4 regions of the uncultured Virgibacillus sp. genome follow, and region 4 is predicted to be linked to each of the others. Evidence: riboswitches for the same ligand, from Rfam matches in the RefSeq annotation. Region 4 holds a riboswitch; each other region holds the start of a gene.

The links. A riboswitch is a leader RNA that binds a small molecule or an ion and turns the genes downstream of it on or off. The one in region 4 is predicted to bind S-adenosylmethionine.
Region 1: linked by a shared signal. The riboswitch ahead of Q1A47_RS06420 (YezD family protein) and the one ahead of Q1A47_RS12115 (methionine ABC transporter ATP-binding protein) in region 4 are both predicted to bind S-adenosylmethionine.
Region 2: linked by a shared signal. The riboswitch ahead of Q1A47_RS09620 (phosphoadenylyl-sulfate reductase) and the one ahead of Q1A47_RS12115 (methionine ABC transporter ATP-binding protein) in region 4 are both predicted to bind S-adenosylmethionine.
Region 3: linked by a shared signal. The riboswitch ahead of metK (methionine adenosyltransferase) and the one ahead of Q1A47_RS12115 (methionine ABC transporter ATP-binding protein) in region 4 are both predicted to bind S-adenosylmethionine.

The regions. Positions count from the first base shown of each region.
Region 1 is NZ_CANMAB010000019.1:13,347-18,056, forward strand. It holds gene metE (5-methyltetrahydropteroyltriglutamate--homocysteine S-methyltransferase) at 1-1,225, opposite strand, end outside; gene Q1A47_RS06415 (bifunctional homocysteine S-methyltransferase/methylenetetrahydrofolate reductase) at 1,255-3,105, opposite strand; gene Q1A47_RS06420 (YezD family protein) at 3,332-3,493, opposite strand; SAM riboswitch class I at 3,588-3,704, opposite strand; gene Q1A47_RS06425 (glycoside hydrolase family 13 protein) at 3,778-4,710, opposite strand, start outside.
Region 2 is NZ_CANMAB010000034.1:28,090-32,799, forward strand. It holds gene Q1A47_RS09615 (assimilatory sulfite reductase (NADPH) flavoprotein subunit) at 6-1,838, opposite strand; gene Q1A47_RS09620 (phosphoadenylyl-sulfate reductase) at 1,951-2,688, opposite strand; SAM riboswitch class I at 2,841-2,943, opposite strand; gene Q1A47_RS09625 (multidrug efflux SMR transporter) at 3,149-3,463, opposite strand; gene Q1A47_RS09630 (multidrug efflux SMR transporter) at 3,463-3,813, opposite strand; gene Q1A47_RS09635 (TetR family transcriptional regulator) at 4,201-4,710, opposite strand, start outside.
Region 3 is NZ_CANMAB010000123.1:6,152-10,861, forward strand. It holds gene Q1A47_RS18470 (tetraprenyl-beta-curcumene synthase family protein) at 1-236, opposite strand, end outside; gene Q1A47_RS18475 (gamma carbonic anhydrase family protein) at 317-838, shown strand; gene metK (methionine adenosyltransferase) at 1,109-2,305, opposite strand; SAM riboswitch class I at 2,603-2,713, opposite strand; gene pckA (phosphoenolpyruvate carboxykinase (ATP)) at 2,982-4,568, shown strand.
Region 4 is NZ_CANMAB010000052.1:1,769-6,478, forward strand. It holds gene Q1A47_RS12095 (anti-sigma factor) at 1-204, shown strand, start outside; gene Q1A47_RS12100 (hypothetical protein) at 192-521, shown strand; gene Q1A47_RS12105 (ABC transporter substrate-binding protein) at 644-1,609, opposite strand; gene Q1A47_RS12110 (NAD(P)/FAD-dependent oxidoreductase) at 1,626-2,681, opposite strand; SAM riboswitch class I at 2,871-2,977, shown strand; SAM riboswitch class I at 3,059-3,162, shown strand; gene Q1A47_RS12115 (methionine ABC transporter ATP-binding protein) at 3,235-4,266, shown strand; gene Q1A47_RS12120 (methionine ABC transporter permease) at 4,256-4,710, shown strand, end outside.

The DNA.
Region 1 (4,710 bases), on a different contig from region 4:
CATCGGAAGTATCTAGGCTCTGAAGCTCTTTTCTAACTTGGTCATTTGTTCGCAATGCTGAACTATTAAAGCGCGCAAGCTGTTCTTGGTTCGTTTTTATTTTAGTGGCAATACTATGCTCTCCATCGTTGCAGCCCTTTGTAAGTGTAGTAATGTCTTCAAGCTTTTCGTCAGCAAAGGATAAGCCAGCTTTTATATCTGGATTTAAATCCACTTCTAGCTTTTTCGTTACCGGTACATGTAATAAGGAAGAGGAAGGCTGTAAAATAATATCTTGAATAGTCGTAATTGATTTTATTTCTTCAATAATAGAAAGCTTATCTGCTATGTTTTCTTGCCAAACGTTTCGACCATTAATAATACCAGCAGCTAATACTTTATCTTTAGGAAAACCAAACTGCTTAATTAGTTGTAAGCTATCACCATGAACAAAGTCAAGACCGATTGCTGCAACAGGGAATTCAATAATAGATTCATAATTGATCACATGTTCAAAGTATGTCTGTAAAATGAGTTTTAGTTTTGGTGCTGCTTCGCAGAATTGCGTATAGACTTTTTTTGCTTTTTGAATCACTGCATCATCTAATTTGGTTCCAAAGATAGGCTCGTCTATCTGGACCCATGTAGCTCCTGCTGATTCTAATTCCTCCAATATTTGCAGATACAATGGAACAAACACATCCAGTAATTCATCGAATTCTTCCTCTTTATACCCCTTTGCTAAGCTTAAATATGTGATTGGGCCTAAGATTACAGGTTTACCGTCGATACCTAATTCTTCTTTTGCTTCCTTATAAAAAGCAAGTGGACGATTTTCTGTTAGTATAGGCTGTGCATGTTCCAATTCGGGAACAATATAATGATAGTTCGTATTAAACCACTTGGTGATTTCTGAAGCAACAGCATCTTTAGTTCCACGGGCAATAGCAAAATAGGTTTCTAAATCAACCTTTCCACCATTGTAAGAAAAACGTTCTGGAATAACACCGAACATTGCTGATGTGTCAAGCACATGATCATAGAAAGAGAAGTCACCAACTGGTATTAGATCAATGCCAAGCTCCTGTTGCTTTTTCAAATTTTTTAACCTGATTTTATCTGTTTCTTTAATTAATTGTTCTTTTGTAATTTCTTCCTTCCAAAAGCTTTCCAGCGCTCGTTTCCATTCTCTTTTTTCTCCAATTCTTGGGTAACCTAAGTTAGAGCTAATTGCAGTAAATGTCATTCTTTTTCCTCCTGTAATTTGTATTTTGGTTATATTCGTTTCATCATTGATGAATGGTTTATCTCTAAAGATTTATGGATATAGTTTACTAATTGTATACTGATGTCATAACGCATAAATGGGGTTACTAAATAGATGCCTTGGAAATGTGTTAGCGCAGTATCAAGCAATTCCTTTGCAATCTCAATTCCTTGCTTGATGGACTGTTGCTTATCTACTGCTACGTTTTTCATTCGTTGCCGAATAATTTCTGGCATTTTAATTCCTGGTACTTCATTGTGCAGGAATTCTGCATTTTTGGTTGATGTCAATGGCATAATGCCTACATATATTGGCTTATCTATATGATGTGTTTCTTCGGCAAGCTCGATAATTTTTTCTTTACTGTATATTGGTTGTGTTAGAAAGTAATCAGCACCTCGATCTATTTTTCTTTCCATTCTCTTAACAGCTTTATCTAGTCTTGCAACATTGGGATTAAAGGCCGCACCAACTTGAAACTTAGTAGGTTGTCTAAGTGATTTACCAGAGAATGACAAACCTTGATTAAATTGTTTTATGAGTTTAATTAAGTCAAGTGATGTTAGGTCGAAAACCGATGTTGCCCCAGGGAAATCTCCTATTTTAGTAGGGTCTCCAGTAATGGCTAGGATTTCATTGATCTCAAGTGCATGTAATCCCATTAGATGTGATTGCAATCCGATTAAATTGCGATCTCTACAAGTTAAATGCACGAGTGGTTTGATACCGATTTCCTGTTTGATTTTTGCAGCGATTGCTATATTGCTGATTCTAGGTGTTGCCAATGAATTGTCAGCAAGTGTAATTGCATCAATACCTGCTTTATCTAAAGCTCTAATCCCTTCCAAATACTCCTCCGTATCTAAGTGTTTCGGTGCGTCGAATTCAACGATAATAGAATGTCTTTGCTTTACCATATCTATTAAGCGGGGCTCTTTATCTATTGGACTATTACGAATTTCAATCGGTTCTGCTTTAGGAATTACTTCTTTTTCCTGTAACGGCTCTAAATCTTTAACGCCCTCTGCAATTGCTTGAATATGGGCGGGAGTTGTTCCACAACATCCTCCAAGAAGCCTTACCCCTTCATTACGAAAATCTTTGGCACAGCTTTTAAAATAATCTGGCTCATTTTCATAGATAAGTTTTCCGTCACGATATGCAGGAAGACTAGCATTTGGATAAGCTGCAAGAAATGACCTTTCTAGTAAAGGGACCTCCTTTAAAGAATCAAGCATATGAAATGGACCTAAGCGGCAATTAATTCCGACAATATCTGCTCCTGTGTTTTGTAACCGTTGTAATGCCTCTGGTAAAGGGATGCCGTTTTGTAGTATACCTGCCTCATGCATGGATACATTCGCTATAATTGGTAGCGCTGTCTCTTCTCTAGCTATTTCAAGTACAGTTGTCAACTCTTCTAGATCGTAGTAGGTTTCTAAGATTAGACCGTCTACCCCCTCCAATAGTAAACAATATAACTGTTCTCTAAAGCTTCTCTTAATTTCATCATTCGTGGCTTGAAGTGTTTGTGTACCATGTATACCACCAATCGTTCCAAGCACAAATACATCCTCACTAGCCGTTTGCTTTGCTATTTTTATAGCGGCTGTATTGATTTTTTTTACTTGATCCTCTAATCCATATCTGGCGAGCTTAATATAATTGGCACCATACGTATTTGTTTGAATTAAATCAGCACCAGCATGAATATATGCTTGGTGAATTTGTGCAATTTGTTCTTCTAATGTAAGATTTAATTCTTCAAAGCAGTGATCCACTCCATAGGAATAAAGTAAAGACCCCATTGCACCATCACCAATAAGGATTCTTCTATCTAATTCAGTTAATAAATCCATCTCTCATCACACTCCTTTCCAATTTTTATTTAAAAAAAGACACCCTACTAATACGAAGAATATATTCTTCTTCAAGTGGGTGCCTTTAGTCGTCTAATCAGCATAAGCGAAAGTTATTTAAGTAGCTTTACTTCGACTTTGCAAATATGGCCATTGGTGTTCCAATAAGCGCAACATACGAACAAAGTGGAGTAATAATGAAAGAAGTGAAAGAATTATTTTCCTATCACTTTCTCTTTACTTTTGGTTTTAATGGATAGCGTTTTTTCTCCGTTGTGTCAATTTGTGTAACCTCTCCTTCATGAACCGTAATTACTAATGATCCAAACTCGACCCTTTGAATTGCTGAAATAATATCGTTTATTTTCGTATCATCGATCTGTGCCATCTGATCCCTCCTTTTAAATCACCAAAATAGTTAGAGAAAAAAATAAAAACCTCTTTTCAGATTGAAAGAGGTTTGATTGGCTTATACATTACAGTTCCCATCTTTCAAACAACTTTCGTTTGCTGGATTTAGCACCGTATTACTCTTTTTGAATGAGTATGGTTGCCGCAGGATCAATGGACCAGTTTCCTCCCCTGACTCTCGATAGGTAAATTATGAAGTTTTGATTGTACTCATTATCTTAGAAAGTAAATAGACTGTCAAGAGAAAATTTTAAAAAATTATTACATTTCAAAAATACGATAGCTAAGTGGCTGTATTATTAATGGATCGGTTTTAGAATCCAATGCTTTCCTGATCATTCCTTGTTTTGATAGGAACCATTCACTAATAGATTTAGTCTCGTCCATGATAGAATGGATGCTAAGCTTTGTTTTCATTTTTCCTGCGTGTAAAATAAAAACTAGGCACCTATTTATATTCCTTTTTTCATAGCAAATAAGATTTGCTTCATTATCATCATAAATAAATCTGAAATTACCATAATTGCCAAAAAGGGGATCTGTTTTTCGCAATGTGATGAGTGTTTGAATGAATTGAAATAGTTCAAGATTTTGCCTGTTGGTGTTCCATTCCATACATGAGCGACATCCAGGATCTTCACCACCTTGCATGCCAATTTCATCACCGTAATAAATGCAGGGTGTTCCCGCAAATGATAGTTGAAATAAATACATTAATTTTACTTTTTCTACATTACCATTTGCTAATGTTAACACGCGAGGCGTGTCATGACTATCCAAGAGATTAAAGGCTACTTCATTAATATTTCGTGGGTACATATGCAGTAATGTTGAAATTGACGCTGTAAAGTCAGATGCTTTTATTTCATTTTTGCCAAAAAAATCAATGACACTGTTTGTAAATGGATAATTCATAACTGCATCAAATTGGTCTCCATGTAGCCAAGGCATTGAATCATGCCAAATCTCACCTAAAATATAGGCATCTGGTTTGGCCTCTTTAACTGTACGACGGAAGTCTCTCCAGAAAGAATGGTCAATTTCATTAGCAACGTCTAAGCGCCAGCCATCAATGTCGAATTCCTTTATCCAATAACGAGCCACTTGTAATAAATAATTTCGTACTGCAGCGTTTTCTGTATTTAATTTGGGCATTGTCGATACAAAAGCAAACGTATCGTAATTTGGTACTGG
Region 2 (4,710 bases), on a different contig from region 4:
AGCCATTAATACACATCTCGCTGGTAGCGTTTCTGCTGACGCATTTGCTGCAAATACGATTCAGCCTCCTCCGCAGTCATGTCTCCCTCCTGCCTTAAAATCGTAAGTATTGTTTGCTGGACGTCTTTTGCCATATGCTTTTCGTCTCCACACACGTAAACAGCAGCGCCTGCTTTTAACCATTCATAAAAATCCTTACTTTTTTCAAGCATCTTGTGTTGTACATATACTTTTTGATCGGTATCCCGTGAGAATGCCACATCCATTCTCGATAGCACACCAGATTTTAACCACTTTTGCCAATCCACTTGATAAAGGAAATCACAGGAGAAATGCTGTTCTCCAAAGAAGAGCCATGTTTGTTGCTCCGCTTCGGTTTCCTCTAGTTCCTCCAGATAAGAGCGAAATGGTGCAACCCCGGTACCAGGACCAATCATAATCACCCTCGTTTCCGGGTCATCAGGAAATTGAAAATTAGCGTTTTGATGGATATACACTGGCAATTTCTCACCGACTTCCACTCGTGTGGCTACTTGACTGGAGCAGACGCCCGCACGTTCACGCCCATGAGCAAAATAATTTACCGTACCAACAGTTAGATGAACTTCATCAGGGTTGGCTTCATAGCTGCTGGCAATGGAATAAAGACGAGCAGGTAGCTTCCGTAATATGCTGACAAAATCCTCAGCCAGCAGCTTCTTAGGCGGAAAATCGGTTACTAAATCTAAAACATCCCTTCCCTCAAGATACGACTTTAAATTTTCCTTATTGCTTGCTGTTAATAGATCGGTTAATGCTTCATTAGCAAATAATGTAGCTGCCTTTTCTACTAGTGGCTTCGTTAAAACCGTAATCTCAAAATGGGAAAGTAAAGCTTCTCGTAATGACCTAATTTCCCCCTGTTTATTCACAGATACAGTTTGTTCTGCATCCCAATTCATCGCCTTCATAAGTTGATCGACTAATACGGGGTCATTTTTCGGAAATATCCCTAAGCTATCTCCTGGTTTGAAGGTAAAGCCAGACCCATCAATGGACAATTCTAGATGGCGGGTTTGCTTATTGGAACCGCGACCACTTAAATTAATATTCTCCACAACCTCGGCCATAAATGGATTTGTTCTTGAAAAACCAGGTTGTTCGGAAACGAACGTGCCTGCCGTTTGTTGACCTGCTAGAACGGTATTGTCAACAACTTCAGATGACTGCTTTAAAACCCCGAGTACTCCCGTCATCCACTCAGACGCTTGCTCATCAAAATCCAAATCACAATCTACTCGGTCATATAGCCTCTCTCCACCTAATTCTTCTAGGCGTTTATCAAAGTCTTTTCCTGTTTGACAGAAAAATTCATACGACTCATCACCGAGCGCTAGCACTGCGAAACGCAAATGATCCAATTTAGGTGCTTTTCTGCTGTGAAGAAATTCATAGAAAGAGATCGCATTATCCGGTGGATCACCTTCTCCATGGGTTGCCGTTATAATTAATACATCCTCTGTCTTCTTTAATTTCTTTGGCTTAAAGTCATCAAGCGCGGAGCAAGTTACCAAAAAATTCGCTGCGTCTAGCTTTTCAGCCATCGATTCTGCTAATGAGCGGGCAGTCCCTGTCTCCGATCCATATAATACGGTTACTTCTCTCGGATCTGTGCCAGCATTCGTTGCTTGACTGACGGCTTGGGGGTCTGGATTACCAGATTGGACTTCTTTTGATATAAAAGCTGAAAGGTAACCACTTAGCCAAACCTTTTGATGATCCGTTAAAGTAGGTAACAGGAGATTTAATTGTTCTATTTGTTCGTGATTAAAAGGGCTATTTGTTACATTCAACGACAACACGTTCCACCTCACTATTAAGTTCTTTTTTATACCTATACAATCAAATGCTTAGTATACCAATTAATTTACTAGGAATTAAACGAAATAAAAAAGATGAATACTCAGATCATCACGATTCGCTTTTATTAACCGTGGTATGCAAGCCACATTCCGTTTTCGTTTGCCCCGTCCATCTACCTGCACGTAAATCATCAGAGTCGGCTACTTGGGAGGTACAAGGAATACACCCAATACTTGGATAATTTCTATCATGCAGTTCATTATAGGGCAATTGTTGTTTTTGAATATAATTCCATACATCGTCCCAAGTCCAATAAATTAACGGACATATTTTAATGCTTTTAAATCGTTCATCCCTATTCACAAAGTCTGTTTTACTACGACTTGGTGACTGCTCTCTACGAAGTCCAGATATCCAAGCAGGTACCTTATCTAGTTCTTCTTCAAGAGGCTTGATCTTACGAATGAAACAACATTGATCTGGCTGTCGCTTCCACAAGGCTGAGCCATGCTTTGCTGCCTGTTCTTCCACTGTCAAATCAGGCTGCTTTAAGCGAATCCGCAAATCAGGGTACCTTTTTTTCACTTCATCGATGAAATCATACGTTTCTTGAAAATGTAACCCTGTGTCTAGAAAGACAATCTCTGCATCAGATTTCTCCTTTGCTATTAAATCAATTAGCACCATACCTTCTGCGCCAAAGCTACATGCATAAACGATGGAATCCCCATATTGCTCATATGCCCAACTTAAAATGGTAGAGGCTCCTTTCGTTTCATCCTCAGGGAGAAAATCTTTAAAAGGATCAACAGTAAAATCTTGATATGACAGCATATGACTTGTCACGCATTATCCCTCCTACGTTATTCTTAAAAATAAAGGCGTAAGGTCTAGGCAAATGTACTGGAAATAGGCAGTGAGGCAAACAAAAACATTGCTATGAAAAACTCTTCCTATCCATGTGATAAGAAGAGTAATTTGTACGGTATCTTGCACTCTTCTTATCTATCAGACCATTGTCTGTAGGAATTGGCACAGTGTTAGAATAACCTGCTGCCGAAGCTTCAAAGGGCCTTTTCCCTCCACCTCTCTTGATAAGAATTAAAATCTATGACTGTATTGTTTGATATATTAAATGGTTTTCCAGAAAAAGTCAATGCCTTTTTCCAAAACATGAGAATAGTTTGATATTCATGTTATATACAAAACACAAGCCAGATGTGACAATAAATTTTTTTAGATCATGAAAAGAATCACCTAAATGTGAACGTGCTATTCTCCCAAAAGCATGTGTATTCTAATATGCTTATGATAATGCTTTTAACCCGGTAACTCCAATAATAATCGCAATCAAACTAGCAATTCGATACTTATTCGTGGATTCACCAAAGAAAATCATGTTCATCAATACCGCACCGGCTGTTCCAATGCCAATAAACACAGAATATGCCACACTTACAAGTAAATACGAGAAGGATGCGTATAAAAAGATGAATGAACCACCTAATCCACCAATATAAAGCAGTCCATTTCGTATAGTCTTCTGTTGACTATAGAGACGTAAACCTAAGACACCTAACATTTCAAATACAGATGCACTCGCAATAAATAACCATCCCATTAGGATTGAACCCCCTTTGTCGCTTCAGACTGTTCCGGTTGATCAGAAAGTTTTAAGCCAATTACCCCTAGAACTAGAATCAACATAAAGAACATTTTTCCTACATTTAAACTTCCACCAAATAAGTAAATATCCATGATGGCTGTACCTACTGTTCCCGCAGCAGCAAATATCGCATATACGGTACCTGTTGGTAGATTTTCACAAGCTTTAGACAGGAAATGGAGATCTAAAAGGATAGCTCCTATGATTAGGACCCAATGCCACCAAGCGTTAGCGGTATTAAATCCATAGATCCAGATCAATTCAAAAACACTCGTTAATACAACATATATCCATGATTTATTCATTTCTGTATTTCATCCTTTATCACATGACTGACTTTCAGTCATTATATTTTTAGAAAACCGGAGCAAAATTCGCTCAGTCCTTATCACTACATGCTCAGATTTACGCTTCCTCTAGTAGCTATTATGGAATAATAGCTACTGCTTGCTTGACCACCACTCCGGCTGCCCACTTCCCTTTCCGTGGGGTTTGTCCTTCAGCTAACTTTGCAACGTGTTCTTCTTTGCAAAGTTAGTTGAAGCCGTGCCCGCGGAAAGCGAAGTAATTCGTAGGGGCATTGCCAATATACATCAAACATTTCAAAATAACTACTTGGCTTAACGCAGTCATTGCACTGATTTTATACTTTCTTAACTTATAATAAAAAACTTGGATTACACCAAGTCCAATTACTTACATAATGCATGTAATGCAAATTCTAAGACTTCTCGTTGTTTTTGTTTAGCAGACTCCTCGTCTTGTTGGTCATACAGATAGGATTGTTCAGCGGCCGATTCAATTAGGCCAATTAGTAATTTAGCTGTTCCGTTAATATCAATCGAATCTCGTAATTTACTAGCAGCCTTTGGTTGCTCAAGAAATTCTTGCATCCAGGCATAATAAGGCTCATAGATTTTTTCCCACTCACTCAAATAGTCACTTGAGGCTAATCCAGCAAAAATCAGCGCAAATATTTCCCGATATTCCTTTGTCAGGTCAAATATAATGGAGACGACTTGACCTAATTGATCCGTAAATGCCGTTTCTCGATTTACTTTTCGCTCCATTTCTTCTACGATTCGTTCTACCATCACTTCAGCAATTGAAGGCATAACTGCAAGTTTCGAGGGAAAATATAAATAAAAGGTTCCTTGTGCGATGCCTGCGCCTTTTACAATGTCGGAAACCTTTGTTTTTTC
Region 3 (4,710 bases), on a different contig from region 4:
ATAAATCGTACAGCTTTCTGCCAGTTTTGATGTGCTAATATGCTATAAACTGCTCCTCCTTGACAATGAAAACGTTTGGAAGAAATACTTGATAAAGCCTGAGTTCTCAATTCTTGATCGGGAATTTCCGCAGCACGTTTTTGCCAATAAACTAACTCTTTCCTTACAGCTGGAAAAATTTTCAGATAAACGGTTGCCATTAAAATTATTGGGTTATTTGGTACATGATTGCTCAACTTGCTGCCTCCAATCTACATTGTCCCCGCTATAATTTTGTTATACTGTTTATATCACCATATTATCCAGGAGGATTCAAATGATACATTCATATAAAGAAAAACAACCACAAATTCATGAAACTGCATTTATTGCAGAGGATGCAACCATCATCGGTGACGTTACAATTGATGAATATTCTAGTATATGGTTTAAAACTGTAGTTCGTGGAGATGTTGCACCTGTGAAAATTGGTAAAAGAATTAGTATTCAAGATCTGTCCATGCTTCATCAAAGCCCTAATCTTCCCTTAATTATCGAGGATGATGTGACAGTCGGACATCAAGTGACCCTGCACTCCGCCATGATTAGAAACAAAGCTTTAATTGGTATGGGTTCCATTATTCTTGATGGTGCGGAAATAGGTGAAAATGCATTTATCGGAGCCGGAAGCCTTGTGCCACCTAGAAAAACGATTCCGCCACATACGTTAGCTCTTGGTAGACCAGCAAAAGTAATCCGAGACTTAACTCTAGAAGATTACGCGGAGATGGAACGTGTACGAAAATCATATGTAGATAAAGCAATCTACTACAAAAAATATACAAATTCCGGTAAGTAACTTCAAGAACAAAAGCGATTGGAGCTAGTCAACGGAGATAAAGGAATCACGGTGTGCTTGCAAGCCAATGATGACTTAGATTAGGGCGATTCGTGAAGTCACCTAGATTCTGTGCGCTGGAGCTGGACGCAGCTCAACACGCCTTCTTTATCCTTATGGAAAATATTGTAATTTAGACTATGAAAAAAGGCAGCCTAGAAGATTAAATCAGCTAGGTTACCTTTTTTCGTATCATAACCATTGTGAAGCTAAAGGATGATCAAGACTTTACTACTTAATAAGTGCTTTCAATTGCTCAACTTTGTCTGTCTTCTCCCATGGAAATAAAATGTCTGTTCTTCCAAAATGCCCGTAAGCAGCAGTATTTTTATAAATAGGTTTTTGCAAGTCTAACATACGAATAATACCTGCTGGTCGTAAATCAAATAATTCTCGAACAGCTTTTACTAGTTGCTCTTCATTTACAACACCTGTTCCAAAAGTGTTTATCGAAATAGAAACAGGTTCTGCTACACCAATGGCATAGGCTAGCTGTACTTCACAGCTTTTGGCAAGCCTGGCAGCCACTATGTTCTTTGCGACATAACGGGCAGCGTATGCAGCTGACCGATCAACTTTAGTAGAGTCTTTTCCACTAAACGCTCCGCCACCGTGTCTAGCATAGCCTCCATACGTATCAACAATAATCTTTCGACCTGTTAAACCTGCATCCCCCTGAGGTCCACCAATAACGAAACGGCCAGTTGGATTAATAAAATATTTAGTCGTCTCATCTAATAACTCATTTGGTACTATAGGGCGTATAACATGCTCTATCAAATCTTTTTCTATTTGCTCTGTAGCTATATCCTGATGATGCTGTGTAGAAATTACGATGGTATCAATTTTAACAGGTTGATCATTTTCATCATACTCAACGGTTACCTGTGTTTTACCGTCCGGTCGTAAGTATTCTAATGTCTTATCCTTCCGAACGTCAGCGAGACGCTTTGCCAACTTATGTGCCAATGAGATTGGAAGTGGCATCAATTCGTCTGTTTCATCACAAGCAAAACCAAACATTAAACCCTGATCACCAGCACCTATTGCAGCAATCTCTTGATCGCTCATTTTTCCTTGTCTTGCTTCCAATGCTGTGTCAACTCCACCAGCAATATCAGGTGATTGTTCATCAATGGCAGTTAATACTGCGCATGTCTCCGCGTCGAACCCAAATTTTGCGCGAGTATATCCGATTTCTTTTATAGTTTTACGAACAATAGCAGGTATATCTACATAAGTAGTAGTGGATATTTCACCCGCTACAAGAACAAGTCCAGTTGTAACAGTTGTTTCACATGCCACTCGGGCATTTGGATCTGTTTTTAATATCTCATCCAAAATAGCATCTGAAATTTGATCAGATATCTTATCTGGATGTCCTTCTGTTACTGATTCAGAAGTAAACAAACGACGATTAGCAGCCATGTTGCTAAATCCTCCTTCAAATATCGATTACGGAACTCTATTTATCAAATATGCTCATTCAGTAATAAGTACTAAGGTTAAACTGAAATAAGAAAGGCACCAGAAAGATTACCTACTACCGTATATTCTATTGTCACTCCTGGTTCACACGTACACGCAGGCGAATGACAATTTAGCTTAGAAATTGACTAATATGTTTATAATCGGGTTAAAGTTAGTCATCTACGTGTAGAATTTTTATAACTAATAAAAAAAGCCTTTCCCGCTTGTCATGAGGAAAGGATTGCTGGCCTTTCGCTCTTATTGTTCAAGGAAAAAAATCTCCTTGCATCAGGTTAGCACCTTTTCACTAAAGTGATGGTTGCTGGGCTTCATTGGGTCTGTCCCTCCACCAACTCTGAATAAGAGAGTATCCGTTCGAAACTTAGCTTATCGGAAGAAGCTTAATGTGTCAACTAGTTTAACTGTATTCTCAGAAGTTTTTTACTCATACTAAAGGAAAGAAAGATTCTGAACGACATTTTTTGCTGTAAACATTCAACATCTTATAAAAATTATTTTATATTTAGTATGGACTATTAACTTAAATGTGTTATACTAATAAACATATTCAGGATTATTTGGTCGTTCAACAAAAGAACGTGAATACAATTTCACATAAAGGCAGGTATTTAACATGAAAACGGTAGAAAAGTCTTTCGTAAAAGAATTATACACGCATAAACAGCTACAAACAAATTTATCCGTACCTCAGCTTGTTGAAAGAATTTTAGCAAGAGAAGAAGGCATGTTAACCACAACAGGTGCAGTTCAAGCAACAACAGGATCTTATACCGGTCGCTCCCCAAAAGATAAATTTATTGTTACAGATGAAGTAAGTGAACAGCAGGTGGATTGGGGAACAGTAAATCAATCCATTGATGAATCTGTATTTGATCGATTGTATGAAAAGGTTATTTCCTATTTAAAAAATAAAGAAGAGCTATTCCAATTTAAAGGATTTGCTGGTGCAGACCACGCGTATCGCTTACCAATACAAGTTATTAACGAATATGCCTGGCACAATCTATTTGCACGGCAGTTATTTATAACTCCAACTGCTGATGAGTTACTATCACATCAAGCTGAATTCACAGTAATATCAGCCCCTACTTTTAAAGCAGATCCTGAAGTAGATGGTACGAACTCAGAAGCGTTTATTCTTGTTTCTTTTAAAAAACGAATCATTCTAATAGGTGGTACCGAATATGCAGGTGAAATTAAAAAGTCTATCTTTTCAGTGATGAATTTCTTACTACCTCAACAAGATGTATTATCTATGCACTGTTCTGCTAATGTTGGCAAAGAGGGAGACGTGGCTTTATTCTTTGGTTTATCCGGCACGGGGAAAACCACCTTATCTGCTGATCCTTACAGAAGATTAATTGGTGATGATGAGCATGGTTGGGGTCCAAATGGAGTATTTAATATTGAAGGCGGATGTTACGCAAAGTGTATTCATTTATCTCAAGAAAAAGAGCCGCAAATTTATAATGCAATACGATTTGGTTCTGTCCTTGAAAACGTTATTCTTAATAAACAAACAAGGCTACCTGATTATGATGACACAACTTTAACAGAAAACACAAGAGCAGCCTATCCAATTGAAAACATTGATAATATCGCAGTGCCAAGTATTGCTGGGCATCCAAATACAATTATCTTCCTTACAGCAGATGCTTCGGGAACATTGCCGCCAATAAGTAAATTATCAAAAGAGCAAGCAATGTATCATTTCTTAAGTGGCTACACAAGCAAGCTTGCAGGTACGGAGCGAGGAGTGACAGAACCACAGGCTACGTTCTCTGCATGTTTTGGATCACCATTTTTACCTTTAGCTCCGGCAAAGTATGCGAAAATGCTTGGTGAAAAAATTGATTTTTATCAATCAAACGTGTTTCTTGTAAACACAGGATGGACTGGGGGATCTTACGGCATTGGTAAACGCATGAAGCTGTCTTATACACGTGCAATGATTCATGCTGCATTAGAAGGTGAACTCAATAGTGTAGAGACAATAAGAGATAATATTTTTGGATTGGAAATCCCTATCCAAGTTCCAGGTGTTCCCGATGACGTCTTAGTTCCCGAAAACACATGGGAAGACAAAAACGCTTATCAAACGGAAGCAAAATCACTTGCCATGAAGTTTCATCAGAATTTCCAAAAATTCACGGAAGCAAGCGCTGATATTATGCAGGCTGGGCCAATTTATAAAGGATAATTTATCGTTTCCTCATCCCAAAAGGATTTATTATAAATGAGTGAAAAAAGTTGTATAATTTACTGTTCAGCTATAACAGCTGGTTGGGGCTGGGACATAACTAGCCCTTATGAAGTTAAAAAAGATTCCAGTTATCAAAAAA
Region 4 (4,710 bases):
CTAGAAAAATATGAAGAGCAAGCGGTAGCCATTTCCCATGCAAAATCATTAGAGCTGAATGATCGGATTAGTTATTTAATGAACCATGGGATTCATGTTTATGCCGGGGTACTTACAGGACCTACAAAAGAGATATTAAAACTACAAGAAAATGAAGCAATTCGAGCGATTCATATAGGGGAGGTGCGATTATGGAATTGGTAAGTTTATTTCATAGAAAAGAAAAAAAGAAACGACTAAAATTAAGAGAAACGAAATTTGGTATCGCGTCTTTTATATGTGCATTGCTTACATTAGCCTATTTAAATATTTTTTTACTAACCTTCGGTGAAGTTGCGGGACTTACGAATATCTTCTTTGGTGTACTACCCTTTCTTGGTACACTTTTTGGTTTAATTAGTTTAACAAGAATAAATTTTAAAAAAACCTTTACCTTGTTAGCATTCAGTATTTATGTATTTACCGCATTTTGTATTGTTATCGTCGGTTTCTTTGAGCTAAGCATTTATCCAAAGCCATGAGGAAAGTAAATACGTTTTTCACATGGAAAACAGAGAAATACTAGAAATCTTGGAGTAGTCCATCTTTATATTAAACAAACTACTTGCTGGTAAGTGACCAACAAGTAGTTTGTTTTACTTGATTACTGATTTTCTTTACGTTCGATAATCATCTCAACGAATAAATCAATTTGTTTCTTTACTGCAATTGGGTCGTAACGATAAAAAATATCAAAGTCATTATAGAAGATTTGATCTTGTTTATGAGCTTGTAAATTTTTCCAAACAGCAGAATCTTTCAAGTCTTGTAAAGCTGTCCCTTCATTTTCAGGGTCATACGTGGTTAAGAACATATAATTAGCTGCATAGTCAGGGAGTACCTCTAGAGAAAGCTGTTTCGTACTTTCTCCTTCACTGTTCTTCTCTGGCATCTTTAATTTGAGCGCATTATACAAGGCTTGTCCACCTCTACCTGAATTATCACCAAAGGTCCACAATTCCCCTTTGTTTGTAAGCTCATAAATGCCAAATGTTTCATCCGGCTCGATAACACCCTCTAATTTTTTACGACCTTCCTCTCCTTTTTTATGAAAGTCAGTGAGGAATGCTTCTGCTTGATCCGGCTTACCTGTGATGTCACCGAATAGCTTAACGGTTTCTTCTACATCAGATGTAGTACCGTATGGGATATGAATGGTTGGAGCGATCTTAGATAATGCCTCGTAATTATCATCATACATAACGACGATTAGATCCGGTTTTAGCGATAATACTTTTTCTTCATTGAGTGGATAGCCAACATCTGTTGCATCCTTTAATAAATCTGATATAAATGGATTATCAAATGCTGTTGGTTCAGCACCTACTACGTTTGCACCTACGGACAGTAGTTCGCCCCCGTAGTAGTCGGTGACAATTCGTTTTGGTTTAACTGGTATATCGACATTCCCTTTAGCGGTTTCAAAACTACGCATTTCTTCTTGTTTATTATTATCTTCATTGCTATCTTGATTTTCTGATTCTTCTTCTGAGCTATTATTACCACCACATGCTGATAAGAAGACAGCAAGAATAACTAGAAAAACTGGTAAGCGCAATTTTTTAATCATTTTCAATCTCCTTAGCTTATGATTTTTGATATAGATGCCTTAATAGCGCTTTATTTCTTGAATTAAATTTATCGTTATGTGAAGATACCCTTGCTTTTGCTGTTGCATCAGGTTCTAATAATAGTTTTGCTTGATTAACGGCATTCGCTGCATCTACAAATGCTCCAGCAATTAAGTGTACCTTCCCATCAAACGATAAGATATCACCAGCTGCATAAAGACCTTCAATGGAAGTAGCTGATTTCGAGGTTCCTTTTACAAAGAAATCCCTTTCTATTTCAATATTTAAAGGGCTTTCTTTAATAAACGTTAATTCTCGTTCATAGCCATAGCTAATGATAAGCGCATCTGTTTTCACTTCTTCTTCTTGATTTGTCTCGTGGTTTCGTATTTCCACGGCTTCGATTTGATCGCCTTGTGCATTAGCATGCAACTTCTCAATGGTTGAATTAAAATGGATGTTAGCTGTAGAATTCATGATTTGCGAAATATGTGCTTCATGTCCTGTAAATTCATTTTTACGATGCACCATATGTAGCTGCTTAGCTATTGGTTCTAATTCGTTAGCCCAATCAATGGCTGAGTTTCCCCCACCAGATATGATAATGTTTTTATTTTTGAAATGCTCAAGACTTTGTACGGTATAATGCAGATTTGTTACCTCAAATCGATCTGCACCTTCAATATCAATTTTAATTGGATTTAATATACCGCCACCAACTGCAAGAATTACTGTTTTACTTAAATATTGATTACCAGAATGGGAAGTTAATACAAATAGGTTATCTTCATTTTTCTCTATTTTTGTAACTTTTTCGTTGAGAATGACTTCAGGATCGAATGTCAATGCTTGCTCTGCCATTTGATCAATTAAGGTAGCTCCAGTTACAGGAGTTAATCCACCTACATCCCAAATCATTTTCTCTGGATATACGTGTACCTTACCACCAAGCTTTGGTTGATATTCTATAATACGAGTTGATAAATCCCTCATGCCACTATAAAAAGATGCATATAAACCTGCTGGTCCACCACCAACAATAGTTACATCTGTAATATCTAAATGTTGCATATTATAATTACCTCCTTCGCCATTGATGATAATGAGAATCATTATCACTATGACTAATTATACAGAATTTTTTTAGGAAAGCAATAAACGGTTAGAAAAATAAATGACAGGTTTATAAAAAATTTTCAAATAGTAATTGACAGGATGTCGCAAGCGTAGTATTGTATATATCAATTACAAAATATAAACTTCTTATTCAGAGAGGTGGAGGGAATTGGCCCTTTGAAGCCTCGGCAGCGGACTTTACAAAGTACTGTGCCAAATCCAACAAGTCATTTGTGCTTGGAAAATAAGAAGAGAGCGCCAATAGATATGGAAATCTCTTCTTACAAACAAGGAGGGATTTTTTTATTCGGGACAAAATTTTATAGCGTAACTTCTTATCCAGAGAGGTGGAGGGACTGGCCCTTTGAAACCTCGGCAACAGACTCTATGAAGTACTGTGCCAAATCCAGCAAGCTAAGAGCTTGAAAGATAAGAAGAGGATAGTATATGGATGCCTCTTCTTAACTGAAGAGGCATTTTTAGTATAGACATAAAGGAGTGATACATCATGATTACATTTGAACGTGTAAGTAAAATTTATAATGGAAAGCAACAACAAATAAAGGCATTAGACGATGTGAATTTGCACATTGAAAAAGGTGAAATATTTGGTGTTATCGGTTTTAGTGGTGCTGGGAAAAGTTCCCTTATTCGTTGTGTGAACCTATTAGAACGTCCCTCTTCGGGAAAAGTAACGGTTAATAATCAAGATTTGCTAAGCCTTTCTCCAAAGGATCTACGTGAAGCTAAACGAAGCATCGGGATGATTTTTCAGCATTTTAATTTATTAAATGCTAAAACAGTATTCGCAAATGTAGCGATGCCGTTATTACTTGCTAATGTACCAAAAGATGAAGTGAAGCGTCGGGTTATAGAACTACTAGAGTTTGTTGGATTAAAAGATAAAGCAGATAATTATCCAGATCAACTATCTGGTGGACAAAAGCAGCGTGTAGGAATTGCTCGTGCCCTTGCTACGAAGCCAAAGGTATTATTATGTGACGAAGCAACTTCAGCACTAGATCCAGAAACTACGAAATCAATTTTACAGCTGCTAAAGAAGATAAATGAAGAATATAACCTAACCATTTTGATTATTACGCATGAAATGGGGGTTATTCGCGAGATTTGCGATAAGGTAGCGGTATTGGATGAGGGGAAAGTAGTAGAAGCAGGTTCCGTATTCGAAGTGTTTGCACAGCCAAAGACAGAGATTGCACATAAATTTGTACGGTCTGTGATGCATGATGATATTCCTAGATCCGTATATGAGCTGTTAAAAGTGCGGGATCAACGTCAGAAAATTTATCGAATTGTATTCCTTGGGGCATCGACGGGACGACCGCTATTATCAGAAATTGCTAAGCAATATGCGGTTGATGTAAATGTGTTATTTGGCAGTATTACGGAGCTACAGGGAACACCATTTGGCAATTTAATCGTCAAACTAGATGGTGATGAAAATGAAATAAATCGTGCTATCATGCATATTCACCAACAGAAGGTAACGGTAAAGGAGGTGCTAGCAGATGTTAGTTAATGGTCAACAAATTGTGGAAGCATTATGGGAGACTATTGTAATGGTTGGCGTTTCCTTGCTTTTTTCGTTTGTAATTGGTCTAATCTTAGGGATTTTACTTGTTGTCACAAGAAAAGGTCATTTATGGGAAAATAAAGCAGTTTTTACCGTATTAAATGCCATTATAAATGTGTTCCGATCTATTCCGTTTATTATCTTAATGGTTGCTGTCATACCATTTACTCGTTTGGTAGTTGGAACTTCAATTGGAACTGCGGCAGCTATTGTTCCAATGATTTTATATGCTGGCCCATATATTGCTCGATTAATAGAAAATTCACTACTAGAGGTTGATCCAGGTGTGATGGAGGCAGCACAGGCTATGGGTGCAACACCTAAACAGATAATTATGCGCTTCCTTATTCCAGAAGCGCTTAGCTCCTTGTTATTGGGTATTACGATTGC